4 regions of the Bradyrhizobium sp. MOS001 genome follow, and region 4 is predicted to be linked to each of the others. Evidence: predicted binding sites of a transcription regulator. Region 4 holds the regulator's gene; each other region holds the start of a gene.

Region 1 (7,402 bases), on a different contig from region 4:
AGGCACATACGGCGTGAGATGAAGCGAACTCTGACCTCATATTCGGTGTCATCACCCGCCTTGTGCGCACTGCGCACTGGGGCGGGTGATCCAGTACGCCGCGGCTTCTCGGCTCAAGCCGTGACGCCTGCGTTTACTGGATGCCCCGCCTTCGCGGGGCATGACGGCGACAGCGAAATCTAAAGCGAGGACCCATGATGACCGCGCACCGCAAATCCAATGGCGACACCGCCGCCACCTTCGTTCGCCGCCACATCGGCCCGTCGGCGCGCGACGTCACCGCAATGCTGGAGGCCGTCGGCGCCAAGAGCGTGGACGCCCTGATGGCGGAGACGCTGCCGGCCTCGATCCGGCAGACCGCCCCGCTCGACCTCGGCAAGCCCTTGAGCGAGACCGAGGCGATCGCGCACATGGCCGAGCTCGCGCGAGAGAACCAGGTCTTCACCTCGCTGATCGGCCAGGGCTATTCCGGCACGGTTTTGCCCGCGGTGATCCAGCGCAACATTTTGGAGAACCCGGCCTGGTACACGGCCTACACGCCCTACCAGCCCGAGATCAGCCAGGGCCGGCTGGAGGCGCTGCTCAACTTCCAGACCATGATCTGCGACCTCACCGGGCTCGACGTCGCCAACGCCTCGCTGCTCGACGAGGCGACCGCCGCGGCCGAAGCCATGGCGCTCGCCGAGCGCCACTCGCGGGTCGAAGCAAAAGCCTTCTTCGTCGACAAGGACGTGCATCCGCAGACGCTGGCGGTGATGCGCACCCGCGCCGAGCCGCTGGGCTGGACCCTGATCGTCGGTGATCCCCTCGCCGATCTCGACAAGGCCGACGTGGTCGGCGCGCTGCTGCAATATCCGGGCTCCTCGGGCGCCGTGCGCGACCTCAGGCCCGCGATCGCGACGTTGAAGGCCAAGGGCGCGCTCGCGATCGTTGCCGCCGATCTCTTGGCACTGACGCTGCTCGCCTCGCCCGGCGAGTTGGGCGCCGACATCGCGATCGGCTCGGCGCAGCGCTTCGGTGTGCCGATGGGTTATGGCGGGCCGCACGCGGCCTATATGGCGGTGCGCGATGCACTGAAGCGCTCGCTGCCCGGCCGCATCGTCGGCCTCTCCGTGGACTCGCGCGGGATGCCGGCCTATCGCCTCGCGCTGCAGACCCGCGAGCAGCACATCCGCCGCGAGAAGGCGACCTCCAACATCTGCACCGCGCAGGTGCTGCTCGCCGTGATCGCCTCGATGTACGCGGTCTATCACGGCCCCGAGGGTCTCTCGCAGATCGCGCGCAACGTGCATCGCCGCGCCGCCGTGCTCGCAGCGGGCTTGCGCAAGCTCGGCTTTGCGCCGCAGTCGGATAGCTTCTTCGACACGCTCAGCGTGGACGCCGGTGCCAAGCGCGCCGAGATCGTCGCGCGCGCGGCTGCCGAGAAGATCAACCTGAGCGTCGGTGAGACGGCGTTGCGCATCGCGCTCGACGAGACCACAACGCCGGCAACCGTCGAAGCGGTCTGGCGCGCATTCGGCGGCACGCTCACCTATGCCGAGATCGACGCCACCACGCGCGAGGCGCTGCCGGAGTCGCTCAAGCGCACCACCGCCTTCCTCACCCATCCCGTGTTCCACGCGCATCGCTCGGAAACCGAGATGCTGCGCTACATGCGCAAGCTCAGCGATCGCGACCTCGCGCTCGACCGCGCCATGATCCCGCTCGGCTCCTGCACGATGAAGCTGAACGCGACGACCGAGATGATGCCGCTGACCTGGCCGGAGTTCGGGTCCCTGCATCCGTTCGCGCCGCGCGAGCAGGCCAAGGGCTATCACGCGCTGTTCGCGCGGCTGGAAAAATGGCTGTGCGATATCACCGGCTATGACGCGATCTCGCTGCAGCCGAATTCCGGCGCACAGGGCGAATATGCCGGGCTGCTCGCGATCCGCGGCTATCATGCCGCGCGCGGCGAGACGCACCGAAAAATCTGCCTGATCCCCTCCTCCGCCCACGGCACCAACCCGGCCTCGGCCGCGATGGTCGGCATGGACGTGGTGGTGGTCGCTTGCGAGAAGAACGGCGACGTCGACGTCAATGATCTCCGCGCCAAGGCCGAAAAGCACTCGAAAGATCTCGCCGCGGTGATGATCACCTATCCCTCGACGCATGGCGTGTTCGAGGAGCACATCCGCGAGATCTGCGACATCGTCCACGACCATGGCGGCCAGGTGTATCTGGACGGCGCCAACCTCAACGCGCAGGTCGGCCTGTCCCGGCCCGGCGATTACGGCGCCGACGTCAGCCATCTCAACCTGCACAAGACCTTCTGCATCCCGCATGGCGGCGGCGGCCCCGGCATGGGCCCGATCGGCGTGAAGGCGCATCTCGCGCCGTTCCTGCCCGGTCATCCGGCGACGCAAGCCGAAGCACCGGTCGGCCCGGTCTCGGCCGCGCCGTTCGGCTCGGCGTCGATCCTCACCATCTCCTACATCTACATTCTGATGATGGGCGGCGACGGCTTGAAGCGCGCCACCGAGATCGCGATCCTCAACGCCAACTACATTGCCGCGCGCCTCGATGCGCACTTCCCGGTGCTCTACAAGAACGCGAAGGGCCGCGTCGCACATGAGTGCATCGTCGATCCCCGTCCGCTGAAGACGACGAGCGGCGTCACCGTCGACGACATCGCAAAACGCCTGATCGACTACGGCTTCCATGCCCCGACCATGAGTTTTCCGGTGCCGGGCACGCTGATGATCGAGCCGACCGAGTCGGAATCCAAGGCTGAGCTGGATCGCTTCTGCGACGCCATGATCGCGATCCGGAAAGAAATCGCCGAGGTCGAGGCCGGCCGCTTCAAGATCGAGGCCTCGCCTTTGCGTCACGCCCCGCACACCGTGCACGACATCGCGGACGACGATTGGAATCGCGCCTACACCCGCGCCGAAGGCTGCTTCCCCGACGGCGTCTCGCGCACCGACAAATACTGGTGCCCGGTCGGCCGCGTCGACAACGTCTACGGCGACCGCAACCTGGTGTGCTCGTGCCCGCCGGTCAGCGACTACGCGGAAGCGGCGGAGTAAGGGATCGTAGCTTCGTAGGGTGGGCAAAGCGACTTGTCCGCCGTAGCTCGAAGAGCGAAGGCGGAAGCGTGCCCACCACCTTTGTGCGCGTTGGAATAGGGTGGGCACGGCGCTTGCTCGCCTTTGCCCACCCTACGGCCCCGAACGCATATCTAGGGTGCAACGAGCGAATGGTTCTGTCGGTTCCACCGCCAAAGCCGTTCGTTGGTCAGAAGCGTACCACCCCACCAGCGCCGAATCGGGTTTTGACGGCGAAATCAGACCGCTTCCCCAAATTCGGTGAGCGATAGCCGGCTTCGGCGAAAGGCGGCGTTGCGGCCTCGCGCATCGTGCGGGGCCAGCGTCGCGAGTTTCGGATCGAGACCCGTGATCACCGGCATTGGGCCGGACCCAAGCCCTTCGAGCAGCGGGCCCAATTCCCATTGATCGAACACGCGCGTTTGCAGCGGACCGTCTGGTTGAAACAGCTCCTTGGTACGGTTGTGCCCCCGCGCAATCAGGTCGAGAAGCCGCGCTTCCGTCGTACCTAGTCCGGTGATTGGTGATGGCAGTTCTGCCAGCAATTGTTCCATCGCAGGCTTCAGGAAGGGCAGCCTGGGGAAATCCCTGCCGAGCAATCCGAAACAGAGCTCCGGCGTTGGCGCCCGGTAGGCTTCCCAGGCCATGTTGGCGATCTCGAAGTCGCAGTCCGCGACCTCCAATTCCCGCACCATACGATCGCGAAGCTCTGTGCCGTCCGCTCCGCGCAGATCGAAATTGACACGTCGCAATCTCAGACGATCGGTGATCGATGGATGGGACCGCAAATAATCGAGGATCCAGATCAGTTGCAACTGACTATTGGGCTCAGGGTCGAACCACAGCTCGATGAGATCGACGCCATAGGTCTCGCAAAACCAAATCAGGCCTGTCTCTTTGTGCGCGAGACCGGTCTGAGGCAACCGGCCAACAAGATCGGACCAACGCACCTCCGGATCGCCTCTGACATAGCCTCCCGTCAGGTATTGCTCGAGGTGATGCGAGGTAGGCAGTGGCCCCGAAACGAAGCGAAAGATGAACGGCACGACCATGTCGGCGCGATCCGCATGGGCAAGACCGACGCCGGACGAACTGGTCAGGATCACGCGTTTCATCGCGAACGCCCCACAAAACGAAACGGGCACTGACGACGTCGGCAACTCAACGTCCTCAGCGCCCGCTCCTCGCGAAAGTTCTTCGCGTTAGGCCTTACTCGTCCGCCGGCTCCTCGCCGTCGGCGTCACGCTCCGGTGCACCGGCGAGAATCTGCTCGGCGATCAGGCCGGAGTTCTGGCGGATCGAGGTCTCGATCTTGGCGGTGATGTCGGGGTTGGCTTTCAAAAACGCTTTCGAGTTCTCGCGGCCCTGGCCGAGGCGCTGGCTGTCATAGGAGAACCAGGCGCCGGACTTTTCGACGATGCCGGCCTTGACGCCGAGATCGAGGATCTCGCCCATCTTGGAGACGCCCTCGCCGTACATGATGTCGAATTCGACCTGCTTGAAGGGCGGCGCCAGCTTGTTCTTCACCACCTTGACGCGCGTCGTGTTGCCAACCACTTCGTCCCGCTCCTTGATCGCGCCGATGCGGCGGATGTCGAGACGGACGGAGGCATAGAATTTCAGCGCGTTGCCGCCGGTCGTGGTTTCCGGCGAGCCGTACATCACACCGATCTTCATGCGGATCTGGTTGATGAAGATCACCATGGTGTTGGATTTGTTGATGGAGGCCGTCAGCTTGCGCAGCGCCTGGCTCATCAGACGGGCCTGGAGACCCGGCAGCGCGTCGCCCATCTCGCCCTCGAGCTCGGCCTTCGGCACCAGAGCCGCGACCGAATCGACCACCAGCACGTCTACCGCACCCGAGCGCACCAGCGTGTCGCAGATTTCCAGCGCCTGCTCGCCCGTGTCCGGCTGCGAAATCAGGAGCTCGTCGATGTTGACGCCCAGCTTGCGCGCATAGACCGGGTCGAGCGCGTGCTCGGCGTCGATGAAGGCGCAGATTCCGCCCTTCTTCTGCGCTTCCGCCACCGTGTGCAGCGCCAGCGTGGTCTTGCCCGAGGATTCCGGCCCGTAGATTTCCACGACGCGCCCCTTCGGCAGACCACCGATCCCGAGCGCAATGTCGAGCCCGAGGGAACCCGAGGACACCGCCTCGACATCCATCGACCGGTCGTTCTTGCCGAGCTTCATCACCGAGCCCTTGCCGAACTGGCGCTCGATCTGGGAGAGCGCGGCGGCCAGAGCTTTACTCTTGTCCATGGAAGATCCTTCGACGATACGCAGGGCAGTGTTGGACATTGGGTCGTGCTCCTTATGGCGAGGATTCGCTAGAGGGACAAACGATTGGCGGGGCGGGCCGGCGATAAAAGTAATGTACCCTATTTGTTCCAAGTTCGCAATATGTTCTTTCGCGGATTTTGGTACTGGCCTGTTTCCGGCGACATTGGCCTGGTTTGAAATGACACGTGGCCTGTTTTGTTCTGGGCCAACCATAAGGTGTATTCACGGGCGGAACACGCCGTCATATATTACCGAAATTTCCCGGTTCTGGCACAATCTGCATAGACGCTCGTTCCGATTGAGCGCAGGGTTCCCTCTCAATCGGGGGGTGACACCATGACCGAGCGACTTATTCAGACAGGTATTGTCACCGTAGGCACCGTGAACGCTGGCCTAATCGTCTGGCTGATCCTGATGATTTGAGGCCGCCTCAGTTGGCGGCCTCTTTTCCATCCAGCTTCTCATCGATGTAGGCCCGCGCTCCCTTTGAGGCCGCTCTAGTGGGAGCCATTCCTGCGAAGCGATCTCCTTGCCCGATCCTGGGATAAACAATCCATTCCCATTTTTCTTCGGTGAGTGGCCGGCCATAAAGCCGCCGTCCGGTGCGGTCCTATAGTGGCCCTACTTCGCATCTGCGAGTGGCCGGCATCTAACCGGCGGGTTTTTCTTTGTCCTCGTGCGGCTGCTCGCCACGGTTTTCGGCAGTCTGCTCCGGATCCCCGGGCTTCTTCCCGGCCATGTTCCCAGGATTGAAATGGTACTTGCCGTCCGGATTCTCGCCGGGCTGCTTCTCATTTGGATTTTTATTGTTGTCGTCGGCCATAAGGCTGTTCCTTTAGAGGGAGGAACAACATGCAACAGGGCGGGCAATCCCTTAGTTCCTACCAGTGGCCTACTTTGCAATCCCGAGTGGCCTATTTCGGCAGTACCCGGATGCTGGCCTGGTTTCCGAGCGCGGTGGCCTAGTTTGATTTTCGCGGTGGCCCGATTTGGATTTGAAGAACGGACCGCAAACGAATGTGTTCCGCTAAGCGAACATGAGGTGTAGAGTTCCGTAGAACTTCTGTGCCCCTTGAAAGTTTTAAGCAGAGCGAACTTTGTGACAGGAGGAAGTCATGAAGCGCTTCCGATTCAAACCGGATAGAGTGCTTGGAGAGCGGCTCATCAAGGAAGCCAGACTAGCGCGAGAAAAGGCAGAACAATTGCAGGCGGCCCCAGAGCAAGAGGCTCTTTTGAAGAAGGCCCACGAATCCGATGTCGCCGCCCGCATTGAGGAATGGTTGAAATCATCCGGCTTGCAGCCGCCGAAGTAAGCCCGTCGCGTTGACTCCGCTGGTTCTCGAAACAGCGGGCCAGCGGGCCATGCAAGATCATCTGGTTCAACTTGAGATGACGCCGCTAAGCGCGAACTATTCGACCGCCTCGCAAGTCATCTCACAGTCCTGGCCGACCAAGTTGAAATGGCGATGCTCGAACGGAAGACCGGTTAAGGCCGCCTCAGTTGGCGGCTTCTTTGCCAGCTTCCCGGCGAAGCTTTCGCAAAAGGATTTCGATGTAGCCTTCCAAGTCAGCCACGCTGTCAGCCGACAATCCCTCCGGGAAAAACGCGCAAGCTCGCCATTCATAGAACCACGGAAAAGAAGTGCCCTAATCCGCCTCTGCGCGTGTGAAACGATCTCGTCTCCTGCCCGTATCTATTGGCCTGGGGGATTTCAATGCCCAGTTCGACGCAGCGCCGCCACGCATCCATTTGAGCTTGGTCGCGTTGTGCCGTTGAACCTTCTCGTCATCCATTCGGACTGATCAATATCCGGGATTTTGCTAATCCCTCTCGGGGCTGGAACGCCGCCGCCTGCGCTTCATTTCAAGCGGGCGGCGTTTTCATTTCATTTGTGGCCTGATCTCCACTGAGCGGCGCCGACAGTTTCACACGACTGTCATGGCACGTTCCTAGCATTGTCATGCGACGGGGGTCCGGCGCGCGGCTCTCCGTCCAACCTCGGCCTAGACCACCAGATGGGCGGAGAGCTCGCCGACCT
Region 2 (7,402 bases), 150 kb from region 4:
AGGCCTTGAGCGAAATCCGGCAGACCACGTCTGCGATCTCATCCATCTGCGCGAACATGTGATCGGGCGCAAGCGCCCGCAGCGCCGCCGGCGCGGCGTAGCCCCAACTCACCGCGCCGCAGGCAATCCCTACCGCGCGCGCCGCCTCGATGTCGCGGACCTCGTCGCCGATCGCGATCACGCGGCCTGGCTCCACGCCCGCGCGCCGGATCACGCGGCGGAATTTCGCGGGCTTGCCGAACAGCGACGCCGCGCAGTCGAAATGCGCGAACAGGGCGGCGGACTCGCCGAGCTTCTCGCGCGCATTGGCTTCGCTATCCGACGTCACCAGCGCGAGCTGCACGCCGTTCCCGGCCAGCGTCTGCAGCATCGTCTCGACGCCGGCGAATAGGGGAATCTCCGCCGCCGCCTCCGCCTTCAGCCGCCGCGCATGCCGCGCGATCGCCGGCAGCTTCCACAGCGGCACCTCGAGCCGGGCGAGGATCTCGCGCGACGAGGCATGTCGCAGCGCTTCGATTTCGTCATCCGCGACGCGGCGAAAATTGAAGCGATCGGCGACATCGTTGATGGTGCGCAGGAACCACGGAAAGCTGTCGGCCAGTGTGCCGTCGAGATCGAAGATGGCGAGGGAGTAGTGCATGGAGGAGGTTTTGGAGTTCGCTGACAAACGAGACGTGGCGGCTATTATTTAGAAGAATTCGAGGACACCCATGCGACACGAGCGCATTGAAATCAACCCTGCGATCATGGCCGGCAAGCCCGTCAGCCGTGGGACGCATGTGCGTCACCGCAACCTGCGCACGTGAACATTGATGTCGAGATCGATGTTGCTGACGCAGGTCTGAGTAGTCCGGTGAGAGCCGCCCTCGTGCCAGGGGCCATCGCGCGTGCGGGCGTTGGTGATATTGGCGAGCTTCAGGCATCGCCATTGCGGCAGCGGTCCGCTGCTCTCGCCGCCAAATTGCCAGGCGAGGACGGCTTCCTCACCCATCTTGTTGGTGCCGATGATGTGGGGGCAGAGCTCGCGATAACGCCCCTCGTAGATGCAGGTTACCTGCTGCTCGGCGAGGATTGCCTTGCGGAAGAGCATGTAGGTGCGGCTGGGCATCGCGGACACTTGCAGCCTTTCCCCGATGATCCCGCGGACGAGGCGGAATGAACTCTACTCCGCCGCCTCGCTCGTGCTCCTCCGCTTCGGCTTCCGTGCCTTCTTCAGCACCGGCTCCAGAAACTTCCCCGTGTAGCTCCGCGGCGCTTTCGCGATGTCCTCCGGCGGGCCCCAGGCGACGATCTCGCCGCCGCCGTCGCCGCCTTCGGGGCCGAGGTCGATGACCCAGTCGGCCGTCTTGATGACTTCGAGATTGTGCTCGATGACGACGACCGTGTTGCCCTGTGCGACGAGCTCGTGCAGCACCTCAAGCAGCTTCTTGACGTCGTGGAAGTGCAGGCCGGTGGTCGGCTCGTCCAGGATGTAGAGCGTGCGGCCGGTGGCGCGCTTCGACAGCTCCTTCGCGAGCTTGACGCGCTGGGCTTCGCCGCCCGACAGGGTCGTCGCCTGCTGGCCGACATGGATGTAATCGAGCCCGACGCGGTGCAGGGTCTGGAAGGTCTCGCGCACGCGCGGCACCGCCTTGAAGAAGTCGGCGGCTTCCTCGACGGTCATGTCGAGCACGTCGGCGATGCTCTTGCCCTTGAACAGGACCTCCAGCGTCTCGCGGTTGTAACGCTTGCCCTTGCAGACGTCGCAGGTGACGTAGACGTCGGGCAGGAAGTGCATCTCGATCTTGATGACGCCGTCGCCCTGGCAGGCCTCGCAGCGGCCGCCCTTGACGTTGAAGGAGAAGCGGCCGGGCTCGTAGCCGCGCGCCTTCGCTTCGGGCAGGCCGGCGAACCATTCGCGGATCGGCGTGAAGGCGCCGGTATAGGTCGCGGGGTTCGAGCGCGGGGTGCGGCCGATCGGCGACTGGTCGATGTCGATGATCTTGTCGATGTGCTCGAGGCCCTCGATGCGATCGTGGGGTGCGGCGCCTTCGCTAGCGTTGTTCAGCTTGCGGGCGATGGCCTTGTAGAGCGTGTCGATCAGCAGCGTCGACTTGCCGCCGCCGGAGACGCCGGTGACGGCCGTGAACAGGCCCAGCGGAATCTCGGCCGTGACGTTCTTAAGGTTGTTGCCGCGCGCGTTGACCACCTTGATGGTGCGGCGATGGTTCGGCGGGCGCCGCTCCGGCACCTCGACCTCGAGCTCGCCGGTGAGATATTTGCCGGTGAGCGATTTCGGGTTGCGCATGATCTCGGCGGGCGTGCCTTCGGCGACGATGTTGCCGCCATGCATGCCGGCGCCGGGCCCGATGTCGAGGACGTAGTCGGCAAGCAGGATCGCGTCCTCGTCATGCTCGACCACGATCACGGTGTTGCCGAGGTCGCGCAGGCGCTTCAGCGTATCGAGCAGGCGGGCGTTGTCGCGCTGGTGCAGGCCGATCGAGGGCTCGTCCAGCACGTAGAGCACGCCAGTCAGTCCCGAGCCGATCTGCGAGGCGAGGCGGATGCGCTGGCTCTCGCCGCCGGACAGCGTGCCGGAGGAGCGGGACAGAGTGAGGTAGTTGAGGCCGACGTCGAGCAGGAAGGTGAGGCGCTCGCGAATCTCCTTGAGGATGCGGCCGGCGATCTCGTTCTGCTGCGTGTTCAGCGCCTCGGGCACGGTCTCGAACCATTCGCCGGCCTTCCTGACCGACAGCTCCGAGATCTCGCCGATATGCTTGCCGCCGATCTTGACGCAGAGCGCCTCGGGCTTCAGCCGGAAACCCTTGCAGCCTTCGCAGGGGACGTCGTGGAAATATTTTGCGAGCTCCTCGCGCGCCCACTCGCTCTCGGTCTCGCGATAGCGGCGGTTGATGTTGGTGATGACGCCCTCGAACGGCTTCTTGGTGTCGTAGGAGCGGACGCCGTCCTCGTAGGAGAACTTGATCTCGTCCTCGCCCGAGCCAAGGAGGATCGCGTTCTGCGTCTTCTTCGGCAGATCCTTCCATTTGGTGGTCAGGGTGAACTTGTAGTGCTTGCCGAGCGCCGTCAGCGTCTGAATATAGTAAGGCGATGACGACTTGGCCCAGGGCGCGATCGCGCCCTTGCCGATGGCGAGCTCCTTGTCGGGGATGACGAGGTCCTCGTCGACATGCTGCTCGACGCCGAGGCCGCCGCAGGCCGGGCAGGCGCCGTAGGGATTGTTGAACGAGAATAGGCGCGGCTCGATCTCCGGAATCGTGAAGCCGGTGACGGGGCAAGCGAATTTTTCCGAGAACAGGATGCGCTCAGGCCCGCTCTTGTCGTGGATTTTTGCGGTCTTCTTCTTCTCCTCGACGGGCGCAGCCGCTGCAGGCGCATCGGCGAACTCGACGACGGCGAGGCCCTCCGCGAGCTTCAGCGCGGTCTCAAAGCTTTCGGCGAGGCGCTGGCCGATGTCGGCGCGCACCACGATGCGGTCGACCACGACGTCGATGTCGTGCGGAAATTTCTTGTCGAGCGTCGGCGCCTCCGCGAGCTCATGGAAGGTGCCGTCGATCTTGACGCGCTGAAAACCCTTCTTGAGCCATTCGGCGAGTTCCTTGCGGTACTCGCCCTTGCGGCCGCGCACGACCGGGGCGAGCAGATAGAGGCGGGTGCCTTCGGGCAGCGCCAGCACGCGGTCGACCATCTGCGAGACGGTCTGGCTCTCGATCGGCAGACCCGTGGCGGGCGAATAGGGCACGCCGACGCGCGCCCAGAGCAGGCGCATGTAGTCGTAGATCTCGGTGACGGTGCCGACGGTCGAGCGCGGGTTCTTCGAGGTCGTCTTCTGCTCGATCGAGATCGCCGGCGACAGGCCGTCGATCTGGTCGACATCAGGCTTCTGCATCATCTCCAGGAACTGGCGCGCATAGGCCGACAGCGATTCGACGTAGCGGCGCTGGCCCTCCGCATAGATGGTGTCGAAGGCGAGCGAGGATTTGCCGGAGCCTGACAGCCCGGTGAACACCACCAGCTTGTCGCGGGGGATCTCGACGTCGACATTCTTGAGGTTGTGCTCGCGCGCGCCACGGATCGTAATTGCGCGCAGGCTGGATCCCGCGTTCTGCTGTTGGCGCTTCGCCTTGATCACTTCATCCATCCGAGTTGCCCTCAAGGAATCCCAAAGGTGCGCGATCGCGCCAACAAAAAAGGCGCGCGTCGCCCGGAACCGGGATCGGCGCCGATGGGTATGGCAGCGAACGTAGGAAGAACGGGAGCAGATTTCCAGTGGCGTGTGCGAATCGTCAACGGATTGTTGGCGCGCTGGCGGCATCTGGCAGGAGCAGGCCCCCCGGAACATGCGAAGGGCCGGCGCGAGGCCAGCCCTTCGTTCGCGTTTGAATGCGGATTTGGGGCAATCCGCACATGATCAGGACTTGGAGGTTCCTGAGGGAGCTTTGTCTCAGTATTTGGCGACGACCGGGCCGCCCCAGCGGTAATTGATGCGGATCAGGCCCATGTCGATATCCTGGCCGATCCGGTCGGTGCGCGGGGCGAAGCCGCCGACGAGCGTTGCGAAGTCGGCGCTGTGATGGCCGAGGAAGACATGGTTGTACTCGCCGCCGACCGACCAGTTCTCGGCAAAGCCCCATTCCACGCCGATGCCGATGGTGTAGCCCCAGCGGGTCTGGTTGACGCTGTTGAACACCGCCGCCGGGACGCCGGGGACGAAGGTGTCGTACTTGTCGTGCGCCACCGCGGCGCCAGCCTTGCCATAGAAGAGCAGGTTGTTGACGGCGTAGCCCATCTGGCCAGTGAACAGGCCGAAGCTGTCGATCTTGGTCTGGTTGGTGAACAGCGGCAGCGCCACGCTGACATTGCTGCCCTTGAAGTCGGCCCAGTTGCCCTGGCCCTCGATGCCGAACACCCAGCGCGACTTCTGCCAGCGATAGCCGAGTTGTCCGCCGATCGTGCCACCGCCCGCATTGTGACAGCCTTCGCCAACGGCCGGATCGACAGCGACGCCGAGCGCGCGGGTCACGCCCCAGCATGCATGGGCCAGCCCGCCGCCGCCGTTGATGCCGACATAGATGCCGCTCCAGTCGTAGAGGGGAACGGCGGCCGCCGGTGCCTTGTAGATCGGTAGATCGGCGGCGGTAGCCGGCGCGACCGCGCCGACTGCGAACAGGCTGACCGCAGCCAGCATCCACGTCTTCATGTCACGTCCCCAACTCGTCAAAGCCATTCGCGGACGCCTTGCGCGCGCCTCACGACTCCAAGACGGTTGGGTGCACCCTCGCGCGAAAACAAAAAGGCCGGCACAAGGCCGGCCTTTCGTAACGCGATGGCGTCGGAGGCGAAGATCAGTATTTGGCGATGAGGGGGCCGCCGAACCTGTAACTGACGCGGGCCGTTGCAATGTCAACGTCCTGGCGGATCCGATCGGCGCGCGAGAACGTGCCGTTGTTGAACGTAAAGCGGTTGTCGCGCGATCCCATGAAGCCGTGCACATAATCGACGCCGACCACGATGTTGGGCGTTACGCCGAAATCGAGGCCAGCACCAACCGCTCCGCCCCAGCGCGTTTCATTCGCCCTGTCGAACACGAAGCCGGTGGCAGTGGTTAAGCCTTCGTATTTGTCGCTCACAACCATCGCACCACCCTTCGCGTAGAACAGCACATTGCTCCAGGCGTAGCCGACCTGGCCGGTCACGAGACCGAAGGCGTTGATCTTCGAGCGGTCTGAGCCGACGCCGCCGGCAGCCAGGCTCGGTCCATTGGAGCCGCTAAGGTGAGCCCAGTCGCCCTGGCCTTCCACGCCGAACACCCACGACGCGCTTTGCCAGCGAAAGCCGGCCTGGCCGCCGGCCACGCCGCCGGTCGCGGTGTGGCAGCCCTCCGATGCGGGGGGAGTGACCGGCGCACCGAGGATGTTGGTAACGATGTCCCAGCAATTATGGCTCCAGCCGCCACCACCGTTGGCGCCGATGTAGAAGCCGCTCCAATCGTAGACCGCGGCGATCATCGGGGCAGGAGCTTTGGTGTAGGGCCTCGCCGCCAGATCGGCCGCCGAAACGGACGTGGTCATCGCGACTATGCCGGCGGCGGCAAGCATAAACTTGTTCAAGACGGACCCCCCACGGCCGAAGTTGTTGCGATCTTCGATACAACCTTTGAGGTGTGACAGTCTGTCACCGGAGGGTCACAGCGCGCCGAAAATGGAACTTGTCCGCAAACGCTCATGCCGTACGCGCGAAAACAAAAAGGCCGGCGCAAGGCCGGCCTTTCGTAACGCGATGGCGTCGGAGGCGACGGTTAGTACTTCGCCACGACCGGGCCGCCGAAGGTGTAGTTCACGCGGACCGTGCCCATGTCGACGTCCTGCTTGATACGGTCGATGCGGTCGTTGATGCCGAGAAACGTGAACGAGTTGTTGCGCTTGCCCATGAACAGATGGTCGTATTCGATGGCAACGGACCAGTTCGGCGCGAAGCCGAATTCGAGGCCGGTGCCGACCGCGCCGCCCCAGCGCGTCTCGCTTGCGCTGTCGAGGACCACGCCGACGACCGTGCCGTTGTACTTGGCATGCGTGACCGCCGCGCCACCCTTCACGTACCAGAGCACATTGTTCCAGGCATAGCCGACCTGGCCGGTGAACAGGCCGATCGCGTCGATCTTGGTCTCGTTGACCAGCGGAGCAAGCGCCACGCTCGTATTCGAGCCCTTCAGATTGGCCCAGTCGCCCTGGGCTTCAAGGCCGAACACCCAGCTGGCCGACTGCCAGCGATAACCGACCTGGCCACCGACGACGCCGCCTGTCGCATTGTGACAGCCTTCAGCCGTGTCCGGACCCGCAACGCCGAAGATATTGTTGACATCCCAGCAGTTGCGGCTCGAAGCGCCGCCGCCGTTGATGCCGAGGTAGAACCCGCTCCAGTTGTAGATCGAGGCCACAGCAATGGGCGCCTTGGTGTAGGGGCGGGCCGCCAAATCGGCCGCCGAGGCGGGAGCCAACGCGCTGAGTGCGAACAGACTGGCCGAGGCCAGCAAAACCTTCTTCATTTCAATTCCCCAGTTTCGTTTCTCTTTGTCGACCAAAAACGGCCGACCCAATGACCCAACCGATGTCATTGCTCTACACCATTGAAGCCGAAGGTTGTGTCACCGGGATACCACAGCTTTCCCCGAAAACGTTGGGAATCGGTTGGCCTGGATCTGGACGCGCGAAAACAAAAAGGCCGGCGCAAGGCCGGCCTTTCGTAACGCGGTGCGTTGGAAGCGAAGCTCAGTACTTCGCGACCACCGGGCCCCCGAAGTGATAGTTCACGCCGACCTGCACGGTGTGGAAGTTGAGCGTGCCGGTGGGCAGGGCGCCCGAGAAGTAGGTCTCGCCGCCGAGGCTGCGATAGAGGTACTCGC
Region 3 (7,402 bases), on a different contig from region 4:
CGTCGGCTTCGTTGATCGTGATGATCACGATCTCCTCGGCGCGGGCCAGGAAGGGAGCGGCGTCGCGCATCGCGCGAGCGGCGAGGCGGCTGCCATCCCAGCAGATGCCGATCCGGTTCGCCCTGAATGACCCACGAAAGGTGTAGGGCAGGAACAGCACCGGTCCGCCCGCCTGGAACAGGATCTCGCCGGGCATATCATTGTCGAATGAGCCTTGCGCCGGATCGGGCTGCAGCACGATGCTGAGATCGTGGAGCCGCGCCATCTCGCCGAGCGAGCCGGCTGCGTCCGCGGGGATTGCGCCGAGCGGGTGGCAGGTGCAGGAGATGCCGGCGTTCGTGGCTTCGCTCCGAAATATCGCCAACGCGGCCTCGGCACGCTCCACCGCGCGCTCGCGCTCCATCTCGAACACCGCCGCTACGGCGGCACCGCCATCCAGGACATAGGCAGTGCTGCTCGCGACGTACCCGACGGCGACCGCGTCGACGTGTGCGTTGAGTCTCGCCGCGAGCGAGATCGAGCCGTCGATCACCGCGCTCATCGGGCGCTCGGTCGGGATGTGGACGAGAATGTCTTTGTACATGGCGCGCCTCCGGTGGACATCATCCAGTGGCCGCAGTCTATCACGGCGCACGGGGCCTGCGTTGAGCCGCATCAAATGTGCAGCCCTGATTTTCGCGGCACCTTTGCCAAGATTTAATCGGACGGACGGGACGCCGTAAGGTGACGATGTCCATGTTGGTTGCAAGGCGACTTACCCAACATGGACATTTCGACATGAACGATCACGTCAATTCCGACACCACCACGTCCCGCAAGATCTTGAAGCCGCGCCGGCTTGCGCTGCTGGGCACCGTGGCCGCGCTTGGCGTGGCCGTGCTCGCTGCCTCTCCCGCCTCTTCGCAGTTCGGTCTGAATTCCTTCATCGGGCCGGCCCAGGCGGCGGAAGCCGCCGCGACGCCGCCGGGCTTCGGCGATCTCGTCAGCAAGGTCAAACCCGCCGTCATCTCGGTGCGGGTCAGGATCGACCAGGACAATGACAAGAGCGCGATGCTGCAACAGAACCGGATGGATTCGGACGAGGATTCGCCGTTCGACCAGTTTTCGCGGCAGTTCGGCTTCCGCGGCCCGGGTGGCATGAACGGCATGCCGCGCCAGCGCCACCAGATGATCACGGGCGAGGGTTCCGGCTTCTTCATCTCCGCCGACGGCTATGCCGTGACCAACAACCACGTCGTCGATCACGCCGAGTCGGTACAGGTGACCATGGATGACGGCACGAGCTACACCGCGAAGGTGGTAGGCACCGATCCGAAGACCGATCTCGCGCTGATCAAGGTCGATGGCAAGAGGGACTTTCCGTTCGTCAAATTCTCCGACCAGAAGCCGCGCATCGGCGACTGGGTGGTCGCGGTCGGCAACCCCTTCGGCCTCGGTGGCACCGTGACCGCCGGCATCGTCTCGGCCAATGGTCGCGACATCGGCAACGGTCCCTATGACGACTTCATCCAGATCGACGCGCCGATCAACAAGGGTAATTCCGGCGGTCCGGCCTTCGACATGAACGGCAACGTGATCGGCGTGAACACCGCGATCTTCTCACCCTCCGGCGGTTCGGTCGGTATCGGCTTCGACATTCCGGCTTCGACCGCGAAGCTCGTCGTCGCGCAGCTGAAGGACAAGGGCTCGGTCACCCGCGGCTGGCTCGGTGTGCAGGTGCAACCGGTGAGCGCCGAGATCGCCGACAGCCTCGGCCTCAAGGAGGCGCGCGGCGCGATCGTGGACAATCCGCAGGACGGCAGCCCCGCGGCGAAGGCCGGCATCGAGGCGGGCGACGTCATCACCGCCGTCAACGGTACCGCGATCAAGGACTCCCGCGATCTCGCCCGCACCATTGCCACCCTGGCGCCGGGCACGTCCGTGAAGCTCGACGTCTTCCACAAAGGCGCGAGCAAGACGGTGACACTCGCCCTCGGCGAGTTGCCGAACGAGCGGCAGGCCAAGGCCGGCGAGGGCAAGGCGCAGCCGAACACCGGCACGCCGCGCCTCGGTCTCAGCCTGGCGCCGGCAGGCGACGTCCAGGGCGCGGGCCAAAAGGGCGTGGTCGTGACCGAGGTCGATCCGCAGGGACCCGCCGCGCAGCGCGGCATCCAGACCGGCGACGTCATTCTCAATGTCGGTGGCAAGGCCGTTGCCAATGTCGGTGACGTCCGCTCCGAGCTGGCGCAGGCCAAATCGTCCGGCAAGAACAGCGTGCTGTTGCAGGTGAAGAGCCAGGAAGCGACGCGGTTCGTCGCGGTGCCGCTGGCCTAAGCCTCGCGCTTCCCGCGGCAAACTCAAAAGGCGGCCTGCGGGCCGCCTTTTTCGTGCGCGTCTGGAAGATTCCCACAGGTGCCGATAACATTCTCGTTAACGGCAGCGTTGATGACGGGTTCGTCCGAAAAAGCCGCGTTCGCTCGTCACAGTTCGGAATCACGTGTTGGGCTTTGGCGTCAATGAAGACGCCCAGGCGAATTGCAGGAGTGGAACTTCGAACGCCCGGCCTTCTTGTGGAACCGGTGGTTCGCATTTGATCGGTGCCGACATGGATCGATTGAAGCTCTCGCTGAGGTGTGCGCTGCTTGTGGCGCCGCTTGTCCTGACGACCGGAAGCGCCCTGGGGCGCGACGATGGCCGCTACGCCAACTCGCCCCTGAAACCCTGGTTCGACAGCTTGCGCAGCCATCTTGGGCCCTGCTGCTCGGATGCAGATGGCTTTGCTGTATCCGACCCCGATTGGGAATCGCACGATGGGCACTATCGCGTGCGGCTCGACGGGCAGTGGGTGGATGTGCCTGATGAGGCCGTCATCACCGAGCCAAACCGGGCTGGCCACACCATGGTATGGCCGGTGAAGACTGCGTTCGGGATTTCGATCCGCTGCTTCATGCCGGGCAGCATGATCTGACGCGGGTGGGCGTTACCGCTTGCTGGATTTGCGCTTCGAGGTCTTCTTCGTTGTCTTGGTCGTCTTCCTGGCCGTCTTCTTGGCTGTCTTCTTCTTGGACGTTTTCCGCTTCGACGCCTTCTTCGGGACTTTCTTGCCCTTCGCGCGCGCTTCCGACAGGCCGATTGCGATCGCCTGCTTGCGACTCTTCACGCGTCCGCCACGACCGCCGGGGCCGCTTTTCGCGGTGCCCTTCTTATAACCGCGCATCTCGCGCTCGACATCACTGCTGGCGCTGCGTGAGTAGCGGCGTTTCTTTGCCTTGCGTGCCATCAACTCTCTCCCTTGGCCCGGGAAAGAACCGCATCACTGACCCTACGTTCCAAATGCGCTGGCCGCGTTCCTCAGAAGGAGTTCGCCAACTCGATCTCGTCTTCCAGCGCTCGAATGCGGCGCGCAGCCTCAGTGGAGGACAGAGCCCGATCGTATTGAGTGGGCTGATAGGCTTCCTCGCTCAGACGCTTCAGCCTCAGCCCCTGCGCTCTCGTCATCTGCTCCGTGAGGAAAACCCTGGCGTCGTATTTACCCTGAACCTGCATCTGGCCTCTCCGTTCTCAAATCGTCACTTGACTATATGTTCTTATTTTGTTCTAACAAGCCATGGACAACAGAATTAATGAAATTCGACGCAAAATCAGCGCCTTGAGGCTCGAGATGGCCGACATCGAGGTGTCTGTGCGCGACCTCGTCGATCGCGACCGCGACTGCACAGAAAAGGCCCTGGCGCAGATGGATCTGCGCCGGAAAATCAACCTGCTGATCGGCGAATGGAAGGCGGCCGGTGGCGGCGATGTCTTGCCTGACGTCCGCGAGCGGGTCCGCCTTCGTCCTGCAACGACATCCGGTAGTCCGCTGCGCGTGATCGCGCGCCGCTGAGAATTTTGGGAGCGTGCGGTGGAAGAAGACCCGGACACGTACCGGATTCTAAAACTGCGCGCCGAAATTCTCGAACTCGGCTCCGCCATCCGGCAATTGCAGCGCGAGGGTCTCGACGATGCCGCAGCGCAGCTCCTGATCGCACGCAAACGTGCACGGCTGGAGCATCTCGTGAAGGCGAATGCCACGGGACGGCCGCTTTAGCGATGCGACGCTGGAAGGATTCCCAATCTAGCTCCAAACTCCAGCTCCAAAGCGAAAGGCCCCGCGTCGCCGCGAGGCCTTTGATTGTCGGCCGGAGCTCACTTGGTGTTGCTCATGCCGCCCTTGTTGTTCGTCATGGTGCCGCCTTGGTCGGAGCCGGGGCCAGAACCACCTTGACCGGAGGGATCAGCGCCCTTGGAGGACTTGGTGTTGGCACCCGTGGTCTGCGACGAGGACATAGCGGATCCATGCTTGGCCTTATGCGACTTGGCCTGCACGGCGAACGGAGCGGCGGCGAGGCCGGTTGCCAACATCACGGTAAGAGCGAGCTTGGTGGTTTTCATGCGCGGGAACTCCCTGAGTTGAATTGACGCAGGCAGCCAACCGCCATTTGCTGCAGGAGTTCCGAACGAAATCGCCCGGTGCGCGTCACGCGCGCTTCAAAATTCCTTGTCCTCGGCGAGGATGAACACGAGGCCCGTGAGCGTTGCGCCGATCGCGAACGTCGTCACCAGTGTGATGATGAAGACCATGCCGGCCGAATGTCCGCCGTGGTTCAACAAATTTGCGACGGCCGGATTGAACAGGACGAGGGCGAGACCGAAGACAAGGCCGAGGGCTGCGCCCATCATCGCATGCGTCATCAGCTTGATGACGCCGGTCGGAGAGATGAGGCTCGGCGACTTTTTCCCGCGCATGGAACCGCCTCGCGGTGTGGCATAAAACGCATGCGACGATTGCGGGTTCCATTGTCATGACGATTTTGTCATTCCCCGCTTCATCCGACGTTCATGGCGGTCTTGCGAGGATGAATGCCATCAACACGGGAACATTCGATATGGGTAAGGTCGTCTTTCTCTATCGCTCGCTGGCCTATCGCAACGCGGCTGCGGACATGCTGCGCAAGGCGCGCAGGCTGCCGCGCGGCGCCGAGCGGAGCGCAGCCCGCCGTTACGCGCGGGCGCTGCGCGAGCTTTCGCAAACGGAAGCCTGGCTGGAAGGACGTGTCGCTGACGAACCGCAGGCGATGCAGAGCATGAGGGTCGCCGCGACGCGCTAGATCATGATCGGTTCTGAGTGAATCAGGGCCGAAGCTCCAGATTCCTATCTTTACGCGCGAACCGGAGCCCACTTCGCTCGCAAACGCGCTAGCCTGAGGCCCGCTGAAGGGGTTCGGACGGAGCCACGCCGAACTTGCTCGCGGCCGGCGGCGCTACGGTCTTCCGCGTCAGCGGCACCTCAAGGCGGCACAACAGGCCTTCGGCACGCCAGTTGAATTCCGCCTGTCCGCCGAGTTGCGATTCCACACTGGCAAGCAGGCTCCGCGTGCCGAAGCCACGGGATTTCGGCGTCCTCACCAGCGGACCGCCGGTTTCGTCCCAGGTCAGTGTGAGGTGGTCGTCCTCGACCTGCCAGCCGATCGCAAGCCGCCCAGACCGCGTCGAGAGCGCGCCATATTTCGCCGAGTTGGTGAAAAGCTCATGCAGCGCCAGCGCCAGCGTCTGCGCTGTCGCCGGCGCCAGCTGAACTTCCGGACCGGCCAGCTTGATCTGGCCGCCGAGCGAGTAGGGCGCGAGCTCCTCGTCGATCAGCCTTGAGAGTTCGGCGCCCTGCCAGCTCGACAGCGACAGGATCGTGTGCACGCGCGCCAGCGCGTTGATGCGCCCCTCGACGGCGTTGACGTAAGCCTTGACCTCGTCGGCGCGGGTGAGGCGCACGATCGATTGCGCCAGCGCCAGCGCGTTCTTGGCTCGATGATCCACCTCGCGCGCCAGCAGGTTTTGTCTCTCTTCCGCGCGTTTGCGTTCGGTGATGTCCACGGTGACGCCGCTCACGCGCACCACGCGGCCGCCCTGGTCCACCGTCGCGGCTGCCGTGCCGACGCACCAGCGCACCTCGCCATCGGGCCGGCTGACGCGAAACTCGCCTTCATAGGCGTGCGCGCCGGTGTTGAACGCGGCAATCGCCTGGCCGAACTGGTCGACGTCATCAGGGTGCAGCAGCGCCTGGATGTTGGCTGAGGTGACGTTGAAGGTCTCCGGCGTCACGCCGAAGATGCGGTACTGGCCTTCGTCCCACATCCAGTCGCCGTTGACCCAGTCCCAGTCCCACGATCCCATCTTGCCGGCGGCGATCGCCATGCTGCGCCGCTCTTCGCTCTCGCGCAGCTTTGCGGTGGAATTCTCCAGCTCGGCCGTGCGTGCGCGAACGCGGTCTTCGAGCTCCTGGTTCAGCCGTTCGAGCTCGCGTGTCTTGCGGTAGAGTTCGGCGAACACCTTGATCTTGGCGCGCAGCACCTCCGGCACGACCGGCACCGGGACGTAGTCGACGGCACCCATCTCGTAGCCGCGTAAGCGGTCGATATCGCTGACCTGAATGGCCGAGATGAAGATCATCGCGGTCTTCTGGAAGCGCGGATGCTCGCGGATCATCGCGGCCAGCTCGAATCCGTCGAGCTCGGGCATGCAGACGTCGACCAGGATCACCGCGATCTCGGTCTTGAGCAGCACCTCCAGCGCCTCGCGGCCCGATGATGCGATCACGAGGTTCTCGCCGAGTTCCTTCAGGATCACCTCGTAGGCGAGCAGCTTGGCCGGCTGGTCGTCGACGAGGAGGATGTTGACCTTTTCGTGGTCCATTCGCGGATCCAAACTCAGCGGTGCAGCCACATGCGGATTGCAAGCAGCAATTGATCGGTGTTGACGGGTTTGGCGAGGTAGTCGGACGCACCGGCTTCCAGGCATTTCTCACGGTCGCCCTTCATCGCCTTGGCTGTCAGCGCGATGATCGGAAGGCGGGCGAAGGCCGGATTTTCGCGAATGACGCCGATGGTCTGATAGCCATCCATCTGCGGCATCATGATGTCCATCAGCACGATGGCGATCTCCGGATTGGATTCGACCAGCGTTACCGCCTCGCGGCCGGTCGTGGCCGTCAGCACCTTCATGCCCCGACGTTCCAAGACGCTCGACAGCGCGAAGATGTTGCGGGCGTCGTCGTCGACGAGCAGGGCGGTCTTGCCGATCAGGTCTTCGTCGGAACTGTTCAGCTTCTCCAGCATGCGCTGCTTCTCGACCGGCAGTTCCGTGATGACGCGATGCAGGAACAAGGCGGTCTCGTCGAGCAGGCGCTCCGGCGATTCCACGCCCTTGACCACGATGCTGCGCGCCATGGTGTGGAGTTCCGCATCTTCCTCCGCCGAGAGCTCGCGGCCGGTGAAGACCACCACCGGAACGTTCGACAGCGCCTCGTCGTTGCGGATCTGGTCCAGCACCTCGAAGCCGCTCATGTCGGGCAGCCGCAGGTCGAGCACCACGCAATCGCAGGGTGCCTCGC
Region 4 (7,402 bases):
GAGTGGAACTATTTTGCCTGGGGGCGAGGAACCAAAACCCTTTGTGCATTTTTATACGGAGTTCCCGGAACGATTGCCCCTCTCGGGACTCATGAGTCCGTTGGGAATTCTACATCGGGCTTATCGTCGTGTTGGGCAAAACCTACCTTACCAAGCAAGCCTCTCTGCTGATGAAATTCGCCAGAACCACCTCGGATTCTGACCTCTCCGCAAAACTGATCAGCAAGGCCGCCGACCTGAAATCCCAGGCCGACCCGCTGCCTGACAAGGATCAGGGCCCCGCAGCGCCGGACGTCAGTCCGTACAAGCCGCCGGGGAGTTGACCGATGCTGGCCGTGGCTCTCGTCCTTCTCGTCCTCGCCATGGCCATCCTCGTACCGGTCTGTCTCGCCTTCTGGATCATGCCGCGGCGGACTTGATGCTCACCCTTCATCGCAGAGCGGATGACGCAGGATAAATCATCCTGCGCGGCCACTGTTTTGCCTCTGCGCCTGCACTCGGCTAGAACTCTCGCCGCCGATTTGCCCGAACGGGCCCAGCAGGAGTTTTCACCCGTGGCCCTGATGCCGGTTTCCGACGCGCTCGCTGCGGTGCTGGCGGGCGCAGAGCCGCTGCCTGAAGAGATGATCGCGCTCGACGCAGCCTTCCACCGCGTGCTCGCGCGCGACGTCGCCGCGCGGCGCACGCAGCCGCCGCAGGCGATGTCGGCAATGGACGGCTATGCGGTGCGCGCGGTCGATGCGGCGAAGATCGACTCCCAGCTCACCCTGATTGGCGAGGTCGCGGCGGGCCGCCCGTTTGCGGGATCGGTCGGCGCCGGCGAGGCCGTGCGTATCTTCACCGGCGGTGTCGTTCCCGATGGCGCTGATGCGGTCGTGATCCAGGAGGACACGATCGCGGACGGCAAGCGCATAACGATCAAGGAAGCCGCCGTAACGGGGCGGCACATCCGCCCCGCCGGCGTCGACTTCTCGGAAGGCGACGTGCTGCTGCGCAAGGGAGCCCGGCTCACCGAGCGCGACCTCGCGCTCGCCGCCGGCATGAATTACCCGCAATTGCCAGTCCGGCGACGCCCGAAGGTCGCGATCCTCGCGACCGGCGACGAGCTGGTGATGCCGGGTACGACGCCGGGCCACGGCCAGATCGTCTATTCCAACGGCTACGCCCTGCACGCGCTCGCCCGCAGCGAGGGCGCCGATACCATCGACCTCGGCGTTGCCGCCGATACGCTGGAGGCCACCACGGCCGGCATCGGCCGCGCGCGGGAGAGCGGCGCCGACATCCTGATCACGACCGGCGGCGCGTCGGTCGGGGACCACGATCTGGTCCAGCAGGCGCTGAGGGACGAAGGTATCTCGATGGCGTTCTGGAAGATAGCGATGCGGCCGGGCAAGCCGATGATGAACGGGCGGCTCGGCGCGATGCGCGTGATCGGCCTGCCCGGCAATCCCGTGTCATCCTACGTTTGCGGCTTCCTGTTCATGGTGCCGTTGATTCGCGCGCTTTCGGGCCGTTCGATGATTCATCACCGCCGCGAACGCGCGGTGCTCGGCCGCGATGTCGGCGCCAACGACCAGCGCGAGGATTACCTGCGCGCACGCCTCGAGCTCCGCGATGACGGCACGCTCGTCGCCCTTCCGGTCAATCACCAGGATTCCTCGCTGCTTGCGAATCTCGCTGCGGCACAGGCACTTCTCGTGCGCGCGCCATTCGCGTCGAAGGCCGAAGCCGGCACGCCTTGCGAGGTCTTGCGGCTGCCCGTCTGAGCGCTTCGTTCGCGTGCGTTCCGCGAACTTTGTCGCGTTCACGGTAAATTAAGCAGTTGCGGAACATGTATCGAACATATAGTGTCTGTTCATGATTTGTTTCGAGAATGTAGCGGCTTACTGCTGAATTCAGCGTCTCGGAATCGAACGACATCAACCGGGGGATTTTGGTCGAGATGTTAACGCGCAAACAATACGAGCTCCTGCGGTTCATCAGCGAACGGCTGAAGGAAAGCGGCGTGCCGCCCTCCTTCGATGAGATGAAGGACGCGCTCGACCTGCGCTCGAAATCGGGCATCCATCGCCTGATCACTGCGCTCGAGGAGCGCGGCTTCATCCGGCGCCTGCCCAACCGGGCCCGCGCCATCGAGGTGATCAAGCTGCCCGAGCTTCAGGCCGCTGCCGGCAGCCGCCGCGGCTTCACGCCGAGCGTCATCGAAGGCAATCTCGGCAAGGTCCGCACGACTTCGAGCCCGCCGGCGGACGAGGGCGAGCGCCCCGTCGCGGTCCCCGTGATGGGCCGCATCGCGGCCGGTACGCCGATCGAGGCCTTGCAGACCCGCAGCCACACCATCAGCGTACCGCCTGACATGCTCGGCTCGGGCGAACATTACGCGCTCGAAGTGCGCGGCGATTCCATGGTCGAGGCCGGCATTCTCGACGGCGACATGGCGCTGATCCAGCGCAACGAGAGCGCCGATACCGGCGATATCGTGGTGGCGCTGATCGACGACGAGGAGGCGACGCTCAAGCGCTTCCGCCGCCGCGGCGCCTCGATCGCGCTCGAGCCCGCCAATGCGGCCTATGAGGTCCGCATTCTGCCGCCCAACCGGGTGAAGATCCAGGGCAAGCTGATCGGGCTGTACCGGAAGTATTGATACCGGACGTGCCGGTATCGGTTATTTGGCGCCCCGCGCGCTTTCGATCGGCGGCGCCGATCCGAGATTGGAGCGGACGATTGTCCGCTTCCGCTGGATAGTCTTTCTGGTTTCGCGCAGATTATCCGGCCCCTCCTCCAGCGGTAAATCCTCGGCACGCCGCACGAAGCAGCCCTGCTTCGCGGCCTTCAGGTTCGAGGAGAAGTCATGCGCCGGATCGTTCTGAGCACAATTGCTGTGGCGCTGATCGCAGCATCAGCGTCGCAAGCCTTGGACGTACAAGCCTTGGACGTACAAGCCTTGGCCGTGCAAGCCTTGGCCGTGCAAGCCTTGGCCGCGCAATCGCGGCCCCATGTCCGCAAGGACACCGCCGTAAGCGAGCAAGTCCGCAAGGCCCTCGACGCCGTCGACCAACCGTCGCGGCCGGGCTGGCACTATTCCGGCTGGTCGGCGCCTGCGGGGCGCTGACACGCGCCTGCAGAATGCAAAGGGGCGGGCTTTGTTCCTGGCGGATTCGGGAAAGTTAATGTGATTGCGGCCTGCGGCGGCGAGCCGTAGATTTGCCTACAACCCGGCAGAACGTTTGGTATTTCCACTCTGATAGAGGCCTGCGCCTCGATTAAGAGACGTGGGTCGCCATCCCTGCATGAGGAGCACCCGATGTGTGACTACAGCCTGCATGCCGTCGCGTCGCGTCCCGCCGAAGTCGGCGAGACGATCGTCACGACAACTTTCCGCGGCACCTCGACGCGCGGCTTTGCCTCCGCGGCCGATCCGACCGTCGCGGTCTGCCTGCTCCCGGGAACGGAGCTCGCCTTCGCCGACAACGTCCGCTACGACAATCGCTGGATCTGGACGCGCACCGTCAATTCGCGCGTCGGCAAGTTCGGCAAGATCGATCCGCACATTCCCGATCGCCATCATGATGCGATCGAATTCCCCGACGGCAAATCCGTGCTGGTGACGCAGCTGGTCGAAGGCCAGCGTGCGACCGTGCTGCAGCTACCGGTGACCCAGCCGCTCGGCGATCGCGAGCACAAGCCGCAGACCATCACCGACAGCCGGCCAACCATCACCCGCCTGCCGATCGGCTGACATCGCCATTCCCGACCGGCAGGTCGGGCCAGGATTGAAAATCGCCATCGCCGGCCGAGGCCGGCGAGATGGTGTTGCTCGTGCCCCGCGAAACGCCATCGGGCGGACCACGCCGTTGCGCCTCCCACCGCACGAAGTTTGCGCTGTCCTGCCTGAATTTTGAACGTCCGTTCCGCAGCCAAATGGCCGATGCTTGGTGCGGTTTGGGACGGCGGGCACGTTCGATGAAGACCTTCATTCGCGTCGTTGAACTCTGGGTGCCTGACCGCACGCGCATGCGGCTGGAATTCGGCGGCGGCCTCTACGGCGAAGGGTTGTCCGCGTTTAGGGACGTGAGCGAAGATTTGCACTTCGCATATGACGAGGGGCTTCCCGGCAAGGCCTGGGCCAGCGGCCACCCTGTGATCCTCACCAGATTCACCGATTCCTATTTCAAGCGGACCGATCAGGCCATCGCCGCCGGGCTGACCTGCGGCGTGGCGGTGCCCGTGTTTTCAGGCGAATTCCTGCAAGCCGTCATGGTGCTGTTCTGCGGCGATGACGAGGCCCATGTCGGCGCGATCGAGCTCTGGCACAACGATGCCGAAACCTCCCACGAGATGGGGCTCGTCGACGGCTATTACGGCACCGCCGACATGTTCGAATTCAACTCCCGCCACACCAGATTTCCGCGCGGCTTCGGCCTTCCAGGCCGCATCTGGAAAGCCAGCCTGCCGCTGATCATCAAGGACCTGCACGATGCCAGGAGTTTTCTGCGCTGGGAGGACGCCGCCAAGGTCGGAATCAATCTCGGCGTCGGCGTTCCCTACCGGACCGGCACCGATCAGACCTGGGTGCTGACATTCCTCTCCGCGCAGGCGACCCCGATTGCGCGACGCTTCGAGATCTGGGTCCCAGACGAGGCCCGTTCGGCGCTGGTCTTCCGCGCCGGCGATTGCAGCGCGCAGACCGACCTCGCCGCGCTCTATGCGACGAAATCCATCGCCAAAGGCGAAGGCAGTATCGGCGGGGCCTGGGCCACCGGCATGCCCGCACTCAACGACGATCTCGCGCGTGACGTCTCGGTCGCGGCCTCGCAGGCCTGCGCCTCTGGACTGAGCCAGATGGTCGTCCTGCCGGTGATCGGCAACGCCAGGCTCGACGCCGTGCTGGCCTGGTATCTGTAACCCGTCCGCTCAATCCTCGGCCTGCAGGTCGGCTTCCGATGGCGTCGCGTCGCGGTTGCGGGGAGCCGCCGCCTGCGGCGCAAGGCTCGCGCTGAAATCCGCCTCGCCGGCCGCCGCCGGCGACCACGGACGGTCTGTCCCCCTCGTCTTCGCCGCCTGAACCGCAAAACCGTCGCCGCTTCGCGTCAGCGCCAGCGCCAGCGCGCCCTGCCTTGCGAGACGCTGACGGTCGACAACCATCGCCGCGCAATCCGGCGGCGCCGGCCGCGCCGTCACCACCAGCGCGGCACGGCTGCAATCGTCAGCCAGTGAATCGATGCGCAAGGCCAGCGCGACCAGGCGCCCGTCGGCGAGCGGCGTCACGCAGGCGGCTTCGTCGCACGACACGCCGGCGGCCAGTGAGGCACTGCCGGCATCGCGCGGATCGGCGTCGGCGGCGAGCCATTCCTTCAGAAGAAAACTGTCCTTGCTCGACCTGATCAGATGCAGGTGCCCATCCCTGCCCCGCACCGCGACGCTCTGGCCGTCACCGGCGATCAGGACATCGGGCTGCCGCGGACACAGTCCCCAGAGGATCGCGGCTAACAGCACCACCGCGCCGGCCCAGCGCAACGGCGTGCGCAGCAAGCCCATCACGATGATTCCCAAGCTTGCAGCGATCAGCGGTGCGATGCCGAAAGCCGAGATGCGGCCGACCGCGCCCGGCAAAGCGGCCACCCAGCGCGACACCGCAACCATCCAGTCGATGCCGATCCCCATCAGCCACCAGAACGGACCATCAAGTCCAAACGGCGCTGCAATCAAACCCAACAGGCCCGCGGGCATCACCAGGGCCGAAACCACCGGCATCGCCCCGAGGTTAGCGAGCACGCCGAACGGGGTGACACGGTGAAAGTGGAAGGCGGCATAGGGCGTGGTCGCGAGCCCCGCGATCAGCGAGGCCAGGAACAGCATCGCGATCTCACGCCCGCCCCACATTGCAATCCGCGCGGTCGCGGAATGATCGGGCGACGCAAACAGGTTCGGCATGCCGATCTGCACCAGTGCCACCAGTCCGAGCGTCGCAGCGAAGGACATTTGAAAACTCGGATGCACAAGTGCTTCCGGTGCGACCGCGAGCACGATCAGCGCGGCCACCGCCAGCGTGCGGAAGGTGATGGCACGGCGATCGACCATGACCGCGATCAACACCACCGCCGTCATGAAGAACGAGCGTTGCGTCGCGACCTCCGCACCCGACAGCAGCAGATAGAACGCGGCTGCGACCAGCGCAGCGGCCGCCGACCATTTCTTGATGGCAAAGCCGGCCGCCATTCCAGGGATCAACGCCAGCAGCGCGCGCACCGCGAAGAAGACCACGCCGGCGACGACCGCCATGTGATAACCGGAAATCGAGAGCACATGTCCGAGCCCCGAGATGAACATGGCGTCGTTGACGGGCGTGCTGATCGCATCGCGCCGGCCCGTGAGCAGCGCGGTCGCAATCGCCCGGTTGTCGCCCTTGAGCGTGGCTCGGATGCGCGCGTCGATCGCATCGCGCAGACCCTGCATGAAGGCGGCATAACGCAGCCGCAAGCCACCGGCATCCGGCGGCACCGATGCCGCAATCGTACCCATCACGAAGCCGGAGGCGCCGATGCCCTGGAAGAACATGTCGCGCGAAAAGTCATAGCTGCCGGGGCGCACCGGCGACAACGGCGGCAACAGCCGCGCCTTCAACTGCACGAAGCTGCCGACCTCGGGCGCAGTCCCCTTGCGCACGGAGAGGCGCACGCGCTCGAGCTTGACGTCGCTGCGCTGCGCCTCCATCGCGGTGACGCGCAGCACGAAGCGGTCAGTGCGCTCTCGGATGTCGCGGGTCTCGACGAAGCCCGACAGCGAGACGGAATAGAGCGGCTTTGCCAGCACCGTGTGCGCGATCCGCGCCGTCTTCCAGGTCGCCGTGGCAAGGCCGGCCGCGACCGCCGCGATCATGATCGCCGGCGCAAGCAACCGGCTCCGCCGCAACAGCACGGCGCCAAGCGTGAGCGCGATGGCCGTTGCGGCAACGACCCACAGCACCGGTTCATGATCGGCGGCAAAGTAGAGCGCGATGCCGCCGCCGAACGCGACCGGCACCCACGGCAACAACCGCCCGGCGCCGGCCTCGGCGCGCGCCCATTCGCGCAGGGTCCCGGCCAGCGACGTCCAGAGGTCAAACCCTGCCGGCACGAGGCCGCCCGCGGATGCGGATGCAGCTCGGCCGACGGGCCAAGTCCCCGCGATCCAAGTCCCCGCGATCCCCTGGGACCGAACTGGCCGGCCCGGCTCCGCCATTCCCTGCACCTTACGATACGCGACAGGCCAGGAGGCTACCGGAACGTGCGGCTGCGCGAATAGCGGTACGGATCAGGAACGGAGCGAACGTCCCCCTACTTTTCCTCTTCCATCGTCACGGCGACGTCCGCCTTGGCCGAGAGCCGAACCTTGTTGCCCTCGACACCGGCGACGAGGCCCT

The links. The regulator LexA, encoded in region 4, represses DNA repair genes until DNA is damaged. The targets are predictions, from matches to a motif close to TGTTCNNNNTGTGTTCNG.
Region 1: a site for LexA is predicted at 5,474-5,491, ahead of recA (recombinase RecA). Genes of this name have one in related genera too.
Region 2: a site for LexA is predicted at 4,238-4,255, ahead of uvrA (excinuclease ABC subunit UvrA). Genes of this name have one in related genera too.
Region 3: a site for LexA is predicted at 3,562-3,579, ahead of CT676_RS38825 (DUF3072 domain-containing protein). Genes of this name have one in related genera too.

What each region holds. Positions count from the first base shown of each region.
Region 1 covers NZ_SPVJ01000019.1:2,897-10,298, reverse strand. Annotated here, with positions in the region: gene gcvH (glycine cleavage system protein GcvH) at 1-17, shown strand, start outside; gene gcvP (aminomethyl-transferring glycine dehydrogenase) at 198-3,065, shown strand; gene CT676_RS22725 (hypothetical protein) at 3,323-4,198, opposite strand; gene recA (recombinase RecA) at 4,293-5,381, opposite strand; gene CT676_RS44165 (hypothetical protein) at 6,013-6,186, opposite strand; gene CT676_RS22715 (hypothetical protein) at 6,479-6,676, shown strand.
Region 2 covers NZ_SPVJ01000001.1:474,413-481,814, reverse strand. Annotated here, with positions in the region: gene CT676_RS02320 (HAD-IA family hydrolase) at 1-640, opposite strand, end outside; gene CT676_RS02315 (hypothetical protein) at 785-1,117, opposite strand; gene uvrA (excinuclease ABC subunit UvrA) at 1,163-4,141, opposite strand; gene CT676_RS02305 (outer membrane beta-barrel protein) at 4,445-5,200, opposite strand; gene CT676_RS02300 (outer membrane beta-barrel protein) at 5,346-6,110, opposite strand; gene CT676_RS02295 (outer membrane beta-barrel protein) at 6,299-7,045, opposite strand; gene CT676_RS02290 (outer membrane protein) at 7,269-7,402, opposite strand, start outside.
Region 3 covers NZ_SPVJ01000060.1:16,680-24,081, forward strand. Annotated here, with positions in the region: gene CT676_RS38805 (universal stress protein) at 1-583, opposite strand, end outside; gene CT676_RS38810 (Do family serine endopeptidase) at 778-2,313, shown strand; gene CT676_RS38815 (hypothetical protein) at 2,585-2,947, shown strand; gene CT676_RS38820 (DUF6496 domain-containing protein) at 2,960-3,259, opposite strand; gene CT676_RS38825 (DUF3072 domain-containing protein) at 3,331-3,525, opposite strand; gene CT676_RS38830 (hypothetical protein) at 3,641-3,862, shown strand; gene CT676_RS38835 (hypothetical protein) at 3,881-4,066, shown strand; gene CT676_RS38840 (hypothetical protein) at 4,165-4,410, opposite strand; gene CT676_RS38845 (hypothetical protein) at 4,507-4,764, opposite strand; gene CT676_RS38850 (hypothetical protein) at 4,905-5,126, shown strand; gene CT676_RS38855 (HWE histidine kinase domain-containing protein) at 5,215-6,705, opposite strand; gene CT676_RS38860 (HAMP domain-containing protein) at 6,720-7,402, opposite strand, start outside.
Region 4 covers NZ_SPVJ01000001.1:626,880-634,281, forward strand. Annotated here, with positions in the region: gene CT676_RS03005 (hypothetical protein) at 171-323, shown strand; gene glp (gephyrin-like molybdotransferase Glp) at 555-1,766, shown strand; gene lexA (transcriptional repressor LexA) at 1,943-2,644, shown strand; gene CT676_RS03020 (hypothetical protein) at 2,852-3,112, shown strand; gene CT676_RS43850 (hypothetical protein) at 3,305-3,739, shown strand; gene CT676_RS03030 (GAF domain-containing protein) at 3,964-4,905, shown strand; gene CT676_RS03035 (ComEC/Rec2 family competence protein) at 4,915-7,221, opposite strand; gene CT676_RS03040 (DUF2171 domain-containing protein) at 7,317-7,402, opposite strand, start outside.